2 regions of the Salipaludibacillus agaradhaerens genome follow, and region 1 is predicted to be linked to the other one. Evidence: predicted binding sites of a transcription regulator. Region 1 holds the regulator's gene; the other holds the start of a gene.
The links. The regulator NrdR, encoded in region 1, represses ribonucleotide reductase genes. The targets are predictions, from matches to a motif close to AACACNATATATNGTGTT.

Region 2: BK581_RS04385 (vitamin B12-dependent ribonucleotide reductase) is a predicted target of NrdR. The motif match lies at 3,863-3,880, and genes of this name have one in related genera.

Annotation. Positions count from the first base shown of each region.
Region 1 covers NZ_KV917378.1:4,032,294-4,038,545, forward strand. Annotated here, with positions in the region: gene polA (DNA polymerase I) at 1-678, shown strand, start outside; gene mutM (DNA-formamidopyrimidine glycosylase) at 709-1,536, shown strand; gene ytaF (sporulation membrane protein YtaF) at 1,640-2,278, shown strand; gene coaE (dephospho-CoA kinase) at 2,298-2,891, shown strand; gene speD (adenosylmethionine decarboxylase) at 3,267-3,659, shown strand; gene BK581_RS18490 (DUF1499 domain-containing protein) at 3,764-4,171, shown strand; gene nrdR (transcriptional regulator NrdR) at 4,249-4,716, shown strand; gene BK581_RS18500 (replication initiation and membrane attachment family protein) at 4,785-6,179, shown strand; gene dnaI (primosomal protein DnaI) at 6,195-6,252, shown strand, end outside.
Region 2 covers NZ_KV917378.1:923,192-929,443, reverse strand. Annotated here, with positions in the region: gene gcvPA (aminomethyl-transferring glycine dehydrogenase subunit GcvPA) at 1-257, shown strand, start outside; gene gcvPB (aminomethyl-transferring glycine dehydrogenase subunit GcvPB) at 250-1,710, shown strand; gene BK581_RS04395 (rhodanese-like domain-containing protein) at 2,192-2,566, opposite strand; gene BK581_RS04390 (lipoate--protein ligase family protein) at 2,803-3,582, shown strand; gene BK581_RS04385 (vitamin B12-dependent ribonucleotide reductase) at 4,043-6,252, shown strand, end outside.

The DNA.
Region 1 (6,252 bases):
GCTGACTATTCACAAATTGAATTACGTGTACTCGCCCATATTTCTCAAGATGCCAATTTAAAGCAAGCATTTAATGAGAATATGGATGTACATACGAAAACAGCGATGGATGTTTTTGGAGTGGATCATACAGAAGTGACGGATAATATGAGAAGAACAGCGAAAGCAGTGAACTTTGGCATCGTTTATGGTATTAGTGATTACGGATTGTCACAAAACTTGGGGATCACAAGGAAAGAGGCACGAACTTTTATAGATAGGTACTTTGAAAGTTATCCGGGCGTAAAAGAGTATATGGATACGATCGTGGAAGAGGCACGGGAGAAAGGATTTGTTACAACGATGCTGCACAGACGTCGTTATTTACCTGAGCTTACCAGTCGCAATTTTAATCAACGCAGTTTTGCTGAACGAACAGCGATGAATACGCCGATTCAAGGAAGTGCTGCTGATATTATAAAAAAAGCGATGGTAGACATGGCTGAAAAAATGGAAGAGCAAAACATGAGATCGCGTCTTCTTCTACAAGTGCACGATGAACTTATTTTTGAAGTGCCGGAAGAAGAACTAGAACAGATGACAAAGCTTGTACCTGAAGTTATGGAAAAAGCGGTAGAGCTGGATGTGCCATTAATAGCAGATGTAGCACACGGTGATACTTGGTACGATGCAAAATAATAAGGGAAATGTGAAAAGTAGGTGAACGATATGCCAGAATTACCTGAAGTAGAAACAGTAAAACGAACATTAACTGAACTCATTAAAAATGAAACGGTCACAAAGGTTAGTGTTGAGTGGCCGAAAATGATAAAAGAGCCAGACGACTCAGCACAATTTAGCGTGATGATGGCTGGGCAAACATTTAAATCGATCGAGCGAAGAGGAAAATTTTTAATCTTTCGTCTCGATGATTACAGCCTAGTATCTCATTTGCGTATGGAAGGTCGTTATGGTGTTTTTGAGCAAGATGAACCTACAACAAAGCACACTCATGTGCGATTTTTCCTTGAGAGTGGTAAAGAGCTTAGATATGCGGACGTCCGTAAATTTGGAACGATGCATCTGTTTCCAATCGATACAGAATTACAGCAGCTGCCTCTCGCCAAATTAGGGCCTGAGCCATTATCATCTGATTTTTCATCAGCCAGATTAAAAAAACAGCTAGAAAGAACGACGAGAGCAATTAAATCAGCTTTACTAGATCAAACGATTGTAGCTGGTTTAGGTAATATTTATGTGGATGAAGCTTTATTTAAAGCAAGGGTACACCCGGAGAAAACAGCCAATATGTTAACTGATGACGAGGTTGAACAGCTTTTTATAAGTATTAAACAGACCCTAAGTGATGCAGTGGAAGCTGGCGGTTCTTCAATTAAGTCTTACGTAAATGGTCAAGGTGAAATGGGGATGTTTCAACAACAATTAAATGTGTACGGTCGAGCTGGTGAACCATGCCGTACGTGTGACAGTATGATCGTTCGTTCTGTCGTTGGTGGGAGAGGGACACACACATGCCCTACATGTCAGCTGTTATGAAGATTATTTAGTTACAACTGTATGAAATAAATAAGATTAACGTACAATGGATGGGCCTCTGCCATATAATAACTTAGTTTAAGTAAGAAGGAGGCTCATTCCATTGACCGAATTACTGTCATTACTTATCCTTGCGTTTGCTGTCAGTTTAGATAGTTTTAGTGTTGGCCTTACCTACGGATTACGGCAAATGAAGCTGCCAATGTTATCTGTTCTGTTTATCATGAGTTGCTCTGCGGTGGCTATTCTACTAGCTATGTGGATAGGGACTACAATCAGTGCTTTATTGGCACCTGAGCTTGCAGAGACGCTAGGTGGCATACTCCTTATTATGATCGGCCTTTATGCCTTGTTTCAAGTATATAAAAAGCCGCCTATTCATTCCCCCTCTTTGAGACAGGAAAAAGTTCTCATGAACGTGGAATTAAAACGTCTCGGTATTGCCATTAATGTGTTAAAAAAACCGATGGAAGCGGATTTGGATGACTCCGGTTCCATAACAGGAGTAGAGGCTATTTTACTAGGCGTGGCTCTGTCACTAGATGCATTCGGTGCAGGTCTAGGCGCAGCTCTTTTTGGTGTGTCACCTTGGCTTCTTGCTCTCAGTGTTGCTGTCATGTGTGGCGTATTTTTGAACGCTGGAAAATGGTGTGGTGTGTGGCTTAACCATTCTGAAAAATTAAAAAAGCTTTCATTTTTACCAGGTGTTCTGCTAATTTTTATCGGTATATGGAAACTGTAGTATTTTTGGGGGTGGAAGTTTGATCATTGGTCTAACAGGTGGCATAGCAAGTGGAAAAAGTACGGTGTCTAAAATGATACGTGATGAAGGACTCCCTGTAGTGGATGCAGATATTATTGCCCGTAATGTCGTTAAACCTGGAAAAAAAGCGTATCATCAAATTATTGATCATTTTGGATTAGCCATTCTTAAACAAGATGGCCAACTAAACAGAGAAAAACTAGGGGAGATCATATTTAATGATGATAAAGAAAGAGATGTATTAAACCAAATTGTTCATCCGCAAGTAAGAAAAGAATTGAAAGATCAAGCTGAGTCTTTACGAAAAGAAGGACATTCGATTGTTATACTTGATATCCCACTTCTTATAGAAGGAGAACTCTTTTATTTAGTAGATAATATCCTACTTGTATATGTTCCGAAAAGCATTCAATTAAAACGATTGAAAGAACGCAACAACTATACAGAGGAAGAGGCATTAAAACGCATTAACTCTCAATTATCTCTTGATAAAAAGAAGGCATATGCTACCTATATTATTGATAACTCCTCTGACTTAACACATACGAGAGAGCAAGTGACAACTTTATTGAAAAACCTAAAAGCGTTATAATGGAGTCCAACAATATAGTGGGCTCCATTTGTCATTTTAACTTGAATCCATCCACGTATAAATTGTGTCATCATGGATTCAATTTAAATATACTTATTTTTAAAATTAATAAGGGGCTAATGATTAATAGTATTAAATGGTATGTTAAGAGCCTCGCGAACAAGTGAATTCATAAGGGAAATAATTCATTTGTAAAACACATTAAAAAGTATTTGCATTGGTATATTAAACACAGTATACTAATTTTCGTGAGCATGATACTAAGCATATTGGAGAATAGTTGTTACTCAAGGGTTAGGACCTCTTTGGACTAACTTTCCCCCAGTAACTAATAACTAAAACATCTCCATGCTAAATTTAAAGGGGGATTTGACCATGGAAACAATGGGAAGGCACATCATTACCGAGCTATGGGGTTGTGATACAAATAAATTAAATGATATAGGATTTATAGAGAAGCTTTTTGTCAATGCAGCTTTAGAAGCGGGGGCAGAAGTAAGGGAAGTGGCATTTCACAAATTTGCTCCTCAAGGAGTTAGTGGCGTTGTCATTATTAGCGAATCTCACTTAACAATCCATAGTTTTCCTGAACATGGTTACGCCAGCATCGATGTTTATACATGTGGAGATCGTATTGACCCTCATGTCGCATCTGATTATATTTCACGTGAGCTCCATGCTAAGACAAGTGAAGTGGTGGAAATTCCTAGAGGGATGGGCCCTATTGCAATTGCAAATAAAAAAACAGTGGAAGTGGGTATGGCCTGACAGCTTTCATGTACGCTCTCTGTCTTCATGAGAGCGTTTTTTCAATTGAACAAATCGCCATTTACTGCTATCCTTATAGGTAATAAGGTGGGAGATGGTATGCTATGGCAATAAAAAATACATTCAGAAAAATTTTTAGTACAAGTACTGAAACGAGAGAACACCATCACGAAGACAGCCTCAAAACACGTTATTATAAGACAATGAAAGATAAAGCAATGATGGAAGTAGAAACGATGTTAAGAAATCGGAAAGGGTTTGAAGTTGCCTCTGTTTCTGAGGACCATGGCGAAATTGTCGTCAACGTAAAAAGCGGGAAGAAAACCTTCGTTGTGGCTACTATTATAATGGTCCGTCCGTTTCGTACGGCAGTGGACTTTTCTGTTTCTACTGAAACGTTCTTATTCACAGATTTTGGACATAGTCGTAAAATGATCCGTGAACTATATACAGATTTGGATAAGCGGTTGCAATTTGTGGGGACAGGCTTAGGTGATGAATTAGCTAAATAAAACGGTACCATTTATTTGCCAAACTCATAAAACATCTTTAAGATCTAACAATCAGTGTACGAATGGAGTGACAAGTCATGATATGCCCTAATTGTCAGCACAACGGGACGAGGGTTCTTGATTCCCGACCAAGTGATGAAGGACGCTCAATTCGCCGTAGAAGAGAATGCGACGCATGTAGCTATCGATTCACAACGTTTGAAAGAGTAGAGAAAACGCCTCTTATCGTTGTGAAAAAGGATGGGAATAGAGAAGAATTTAGCAGAGAAAAGCTCCTTCGTGGTCTCATTCGAGCTTGTGAGAAACGACCTGTCCCATTAGAGAAATTAGAAAGTATTACTGAAGATGTAGAAAAAGATATACGCAATCAAGGCTTATCGGAAGTAAGTAGTGATGAAATTGGTGAAAATGTGATGGAAGCCTTAGCGACAACTGATGATGTAGCTTATGTCAGATTCGCTTCTGTGTATAGACAATTTAAGGATATTAATGTGTTTGTCGATGAACTTAAAGAGCTCATCAACAAAGGTAATAACGACAAATAAATGGAGCCTAGCCGCTCCATTTTCTCTATATGTAAAGCAATAAAGTGGGAAAGATTAGGTGAAATATCATGCACTGGAAAGAAATACTCCCTTCGAATGGTTATACGGCCTATATGACAGATTATTTACAAGTATCTGATAAAGAAGTGTTAACACTTCTTTATCAGCCTCTTATTGGATCTGTTGCATACAGTCTATACATGACATTGGCTATTGATGTTCAAAAACAACCACAAAAAAAAATTACGAGAATTCATAAAACGATTATGACGTTTACTGGTTTGCCTCTTGATGCTATATTTTCAGAGAGAAAAAAGTTAGAGGCTCTTGGATTAATGACGGTATATCGAGAAAAAGAGACGGATGAGTATCACTATTTTTATCACCTTCATCCTCCAATGTCAGCTAAAGATTTTTTTGACGATGACCTTTTAAGTGTTTTTCTTTATAATCGTCTTGGCACGAAAGAACGTTATCGTGAACTTCGACAATATTTTGCTGTTAACAGCGTTGACATAACGAACAAAGAAAATATTACACAAGGCTTTAGTGAGGTCTTTACATCTCTACATCCATCAGAGCTAAAAAGCACGACGTCTGAGATGCTTGAAGCTTTATCGTCTTCCATGCCTTTGATGGGGCGGCATGCCTCTGAGAGCTCTTATTCTATTGGTGAGAGTCAGTTTGATTTTCAAAAACTGCTCGATTTCCTTCCAAGCTTTGTACCGAAGGAAGAAGTAGAAAAAGAGCAAAACCAGCGGCTGATTGCCCAATTAGCTTTTATGTACAAGCTTTCACCGGAGGAGATGGCTAACATTGTGCAGGATGCGATGCTCCATGCAGAACAATTGGATGATGAGCAATTAAGATTACAAGCGAAAAGGCGTTATAGAATGAGTGAAGCTGATGAGCCACCTAGACTCGGTTTAAGAAAGCAACCTGAAGAACTAACAACTGCTCCTAAAGAACCGAAAACACAAGAAGAGAAAACAATCTTCTACTTTGAATCTACTGCTCCTATCGAATATTTAGAAGAATTAAGCGATGGTGCAAAGGTTTATGAAGGAGATATTGATATCATTGAACGCCTGATTTTCGAATACAAACTTACGCCAGGTGTGGTCAATGTCTTACTTGATTATATCTTTATGGTGAACGATAAAAAGCTTTCAAAAGCCCTTGCCTTTAAAATTGCAGGCCACTGGAAGCGTAAAAACATTCAAACTGTTCAAGATGCGATGGCTTTGGCAAAGAAAGAAAATCAGAAGAGTCAAAGTAGTAAAGCATCAGTAAAAAGTATTTCTAGCCAAGGCAAAGGCTATGGTGGTCAAGTAAAGAAAGAACCCCAGCCAAAATGGATGACGGACGAAAATTGGCAAAAAGAAGATTGGAGTGCTGAAGAGCTTGAACAGGCTAAGCGTGAAGCAGCGAAGTATCGTGATTTATTAAAGAAAAACAAGTAGAAGGAGGGATCGGACATGGAGTCTATTAATCAATCATTACGACAGTTTTCAAATTCCCGTCTTCAACAGCAAT
Region 2 (6,252 bases), 3.1 Mb from region 1:
ATGCAAAAAAACAATTACAAAAAAACGGCATAAAGGTGTTAGGAGTACAGCCATTTTTTAACGAGTTTGTCATTGAATTATCATCATCAGTAGACAGGATAAATAAAAAACTGTTGGCTGAGGGTATTATTGGAGGCTTAGAGCTTGCCAGATTTTATCAGGATAAGGCTAACCAAATGCTTATTGCAGTGACTGAATTACGTACAAAAGAAGAGATTGATCATTTTGTAGCTGTATTGGGGGAGAACAATGAGTAATAAAAATCAAGCACTTATTTTTGAATTAAGTCATGAAGGTCGCACTGGCTATAGCTTACCTGAATTAGATATTGAGGCTGTTAATATCAATGAGTGTATTCCTGATAAATTTCAACGAAAAATAGGCCCAAGGCTTCCGGAAGTATCTGAGTTACAAATTGTTCGTCATTACACAGCGTTATCAAGACGAAATCATGGGGTTGATTCCGGTTTTTATCCTCTAGGCTCTTGTACAATGAAATATAACCCTAAAATTAATGAAGATGTAGCCCGTTATCCAGGATTTGCTCACCTTCATCCATATCAGTGTGAAAGTACGATTCAGGGAGCGCTTGAACTCATGTATCACTTACAAACTTCCCTTGAAGAGATAACAGGGATGGATCAAGTCACATTGCAGCCAGCTGCCGGCGCCCATGGAGAATGGACAGGTCTCATGCTAATTAGAGCTTTTCATGAAGCTAACGGAGATTTTAGAAGGACAAAAGTCATCGTTCCGGATTCGGCACATGGTACGAATCCAGCTTCCGCAGTTGTAGCAGGCTTTGAATCGGTTACAGTGTCATCTAATGAGCAAGGGTTGGTTGACTTAGATCATTTACGGGAGATTGCTGGAGAAGACACAGCCGCATTAATGCTTACAAATCCTAATACTCTCGGTTTATTTGAAAATCAAATTGTTGAGATGGCAAATATTATTCATGAAGCTGGTGGTAAATTATATTATGATGGGGCCAACTCAAATGCCATACTAGGTATAACAAGACCTGGAGATATGGGATTTGATGTGGTGCATTTAAACCTTCATAAAACGTTTACTACACCTCATGGCGGTGGTGGGCCTGGGTCAGGTCCAGTAGGAGTAAAAAAAGAGCTTGTCCCTTATTTACCAGCCCCTCTTGTCATTAAAGAAGAAAACACATATAAGCTTGAGTATGCATCACCTGAATCAATTGGTCGAGTCAAGCCTTTCTTTGGTAATTTCGGTATCAATGTTCGTGCGTACGCCTATATTCGTACAATGGGGCCAATAGGTTTACGAAAAGTATCTGAATATGCTGTATTAAATGCCAACTATATGCTACGAAAATTGGAGCCTTATTTTGATACCCCATATCCACAGCATTGCAAACATGAATTTGTGCTATCAGGAAAAAGGCAGAAAAATCAAGGTGTTAGAACACTCGATATAGCTAAGCGATTATTAGATTTTGGGTATCATCCACCCACTATTTACTTTCCATTAAATGTTGAGGAATGCATGATGATAGAACCTACTGAAACAGAAGCGAAAGAAACATTAGACGAGTTTTGCGAAGCTATGATTCAAATTGCTAAAGAAGTAGAGGAATCACCTGAGTTAGTTCAAGAAGCTCCCCATCATACAGTAATTGATCGATTAGACGAAACGACTGCTGCGAGAAAACCTGTGTTAAAGTATTCGTGGTCGTAATGATAATGGGATACAAGCTAAAACTAATTTAACGAATTCGATTAAAAGCTAAAAAATAGGTAGCCCCTCACAATCTGAGGGCTACCTATTTTTTAGTAGGGATGATGTTAAAGAAAGTTTGTTTGCTAAGGATGAAGACGTTAGTAATGAAGGTTGACCTTTGCTCCAGTGGTATTTTCACGCATAAATGCGTGTCCTTTTTCTAAGTAGTTATTAGGGAACGTAAATTGAAACAACATACCAATAAGTTGAGAGGGGAGATTGAATAATAGTTATCCAAATTAGAACTGTAGGTGTGAGGGAAGTGTAAAAACTAGACTCCCTATTTCTGAAGTTTTTTACATGTCATTCATCTATTAGTAAGAGGCAATGAAAAAGAGAATGAAGGATAATGTGTGAGGCCGTGGCTTGAAAGTGCACGGGCTCACACATGATAGCCCTCAACTAAGGGCTAACCTAATGATGCAGCATAGAGAGTGAACTATTTTTTAATTTTACCTGTCCACTTACGAAAGCCACCTTTTAAATGATTCAAGTCTTGAGCTCCTCGTTTTTTCCGAAGGATTTTTGCGGCTTGAACAGTACGAGAACCATTTTGGCAATATAAATAAACAGGCTTGTCCGGTCGAATTTCAGTCATACGCTGTTTCATTTGGGATAATGGGATATTTCTCGCACCAAGAATGTGACCGGTCTTAAACTCTCGTTCTTCCCGTACATCGATTAACTGAGCTTTTCGATAATTTTCTTTGAATTCTTCCTGGCTTAACGTTTTTAAATACTTGGGCTTTTTTATGCGCAATAAGAGTAAAACGATAAGCGCAACAGTAATGAGTATCAGTAACCAAGTTTCCATGCAGGCCCCTCCTTAACATCTATGTATTCTATTTTAAATGAAACAGCGCTCGTAGTCCAAGTGTCACCGTCCCTAATAAATGATAAACGGAAAAGCTTCTGTTGGCAACGTTAGAGTGTTTTGTTTTGTCATCAATTAGCAGATTGGTTATGATAAAAACAGGTAGTAGTGAAGGAGGATAAGTTGTGGATACATGGTTTTTTATAGATTCAAAAAACAAGGGCCCTGCTTATAACATGGCAATGGATGAGAAACTAATGGATTGGCATCGCGCTGGACTCATTTATCCAGTTGTGCGTTTTTATGGGTGGATGCCAGCAACACTTTCAGTTGGCTATTTTCAAAAAGTACATAAAGAAATTAATTTTGAGGCTGTTAAAAAACATAAGCTTGGGTTTGTGAGACGTCCAACTGGTGGAAGGGGCGTATTACATGATGATGAATTGACATACAGCGTCATTGTCTCTGAGGATCACCCTGACATGCCTGAGTCCGTCACGGAAGCTTACCGAGTTATTTCGGCTGGATTGTTGGAAGGATTTAATCGTCTTGGCCTTAAAGCTGAATTTGCAATCCCCCAGACGAAGGCAGAACGGGAAATGTTAAAGAACCCCCGCTCATCAGTGTGCTTTGACGCTCCTTCATGGTATGAGATGGTTGTGGAGGGCAGGAAAATCGCAGGGAGTGCTCAAACGAGACAAAAAGGCATTATTCTTCAGCATGGGTCAATTATTAGATCATTAGATGAAGATAAGCTGTTTGATTTATTTTTATATCCGAGTGAAAGAGTTCGAGAGCGTATGCAGAAAGGGTTTAAATCGAAAGCCGCAGCTATTGACGAATTAATACCTGAGCCACCATCTTTGGCAGTGATGAAAAAAAACTTTCGTGCTGGATTTGAAACAGCGCTGAACGTTCAATTTGAAGAGTTAGTACTAACAGCTTCGCAGGAAGAAGAAATTCTTCATCTAGCTAAGGTAAAGTATAGCCAAGATGAATGGAACTATAAGTTGTAAGAGCTAGATGGAAAAGCCTGTGATTTTTAGCAGCAAGGAAGTAGAGTGTGAATAAACATGTCGAAATATGTCGATATTTTTTCAGGAGCCTATAATCCCTTAAAATCAACTTTTTGATGTACTCTGGAAGGCAAGCAACGAAATTCGTCATTATTTAATTATTTTCTAGTAAAATGATGTTCTTTCTTTCGCTTTCTCTTCTTTTCTTCTATTTTTAAAGTTGACAAACAATGAAATAGATGACCTATAATCAATATATGGTGTATGCGTTAAAAACCATGGCACTATATATTGATTATAATAAATGACTATGATATATTGAAACAAGCAAAGGACGAAGCAAGCCAGTTTTGGCAATGCTTCGTCCTTTGGATGACGGTCTATAAAAAGTGCTATGAAACTACAAATAATTCACTTTATTGAATTTTATAAAAAGGAGAGAAAGCAAGTGACAACATTTATGTCAGAAAAGAAAATAAACGTTGACCAACTTAATCGAGATATTGAGCATTTTCCACAAGTATTTCCTATTACACCGGAGATGACTAAGGAACAAAGTGGTGTTTCCCGTCTCGTTATGCTTGACCGTTATACGTTTAAAGACACTGAGAAAAAAACGTTAAAAGTTGGAGACTTTGTTGTTCTAACAGTGAAAGCAGATCCAAAATTTCCAGCACGTGGCTATGGTTTTGTTGTGGAATTAAATTGGAAAGAAAGCAAAGCAAAAATTGCTGTTGAGGATGAGTTTCTTGGAGTACTAGATGATCCTGAAGAAAAAGCTACAGGAGTAGTCGAACGAACCCTTGACACGATAGACAAGCCCCTTGAAGTGTATTATGAGCAAATTGCCAAAAGAAATGCTAGGGGATTAGCAGATGTTGAAACAAATCCTGAAAAGCGAGAGGAATCGTTTGAGACATTTTATCATGAGCTAGTGAACATGAATTTTGTGCCAGCGGGACGTGTCCTATATGGAGCAGGGGCGGAAACAGATGTTACATATTTTAATTGCTATGTGATGCCTTATTTAGAAGATTCGAGAGAAGGGATATCCGAACATCGCAAGCAAGTGATGGAAATTATGAGCCGTGGTGGTGGAGTTGGAACAAATGGCTCTACTTTAAGACCTCGAAATACATTAGCGAGAGGTGTTAATGGAAAATCATCAGGTTCTGTGTCATGGCTCGATGACATTGCAAAATTGACTCATCTAGTTGAACAAGGTGGTTCTAGAAGAGGGGCCCAAATGATCATGCTAGCAGATTGGCACCCTGATATTTTAGAGTTCATCATTTCAAAAATGCAAAACCCGAGAATTCTACGCTTTCTATTAGAAAATACAGAAGATCCACAAATTAAGCGTCTTATTCAAGAAAAGCTTAAGTTTACTCCCCTATCTGAACTTGAAGAGGCAATGTATCAGAGTATTGCTAATTATAAGAACATAGAAGGACAAGGTGGATTTGATCCTAAAGTAATAGCGGAAGCAGAAGAAAAGCTCCGAAGTGGCGGCACATATTCCGTAAACAATTCTGAGTTTCTTACAGGAGCAAATATTTCTGTCTGCATTACAAAAGAATTTATGGAGGCTGTAGAAACTGATAGCTATTATGCGTTACGTTTTCCTGATGTGGAAAATTATACAGCAGAAGAAATGAAAGCTTATAACCGTGAATGGCAAGAGTACGGCGATGTTCGTGAGTGGGAATCATTAGGGTTCGGTGTACGCACATATCGCAAAATTAAAGCCCAAGAGCTATGGAATTTAATTAATATATGTGCCACATATTCTGCGGAGCCGGGTATTTTCTTTATTGATAATGCGAACGATATGACAAATGCCACTGCATATGGACAAAAAGTTGTAGCAACTAATCCATGTGGTGAACAACCATTAGCGCCGTATTCAGTATGTAACTTAGCAGCGGTTAACTTGGCCGAGATGGCAGATAAAGAAAAGAAAGAAGTGGATTTTGACAAGCTGGCGCAAACTGTTGCTACTGGCGTTAGAATGCAGGATAATGTTATTGATGCAACCCCATATTTCCTTGAACAAAATACAAAGCAAGCTAAAGGAGAACGCCGAGTAGGCTTAGGGGTGATGGGTCTTCATGATTTACTTATTTACACAGAAACAGTTTATGGATCTGAAGAAGGGAACAAGCTTGTAGATAAAGTGTTTGAAACGATTGCAACAACTGCCTACAGAACGAGTATTGCACTCGCTAAGGAAAAAGGAAGCTTCCCGTATTTAGAAGGTAATAATGAAGGTGAAACAGCTCATTTGCGAGAGAGATTTACACAAACAGGCTATATGAAAAAAATGCCTCAAGATATACGTGAAGGCGTTAAAACCTTTGGTATTCGTAACTCACATTTATTAACTGTTGCACCAACCGGGTCAACTGGAACAATGGTAGGGGTATCAACAGGTCTTGAGCCGTATTTCTCTTTCTCTTATTTCAGAAGCGGACGTCTCGGTAAATTTATTGAAGTAAAAGCAGAAATCCTTCAAGACTATTTGAATAACCATCCTGAAGCCGATGCTACCAAATTACCTGAGTGGTTTATTTCCAGTATGGAACTAAGTCCTGAAGCCCATGCCGATGTTCAGTGTGTGATTCAACGGTGGGTGGACAGTTCATTAAGCAAAACGGTTAATGCTCCTAA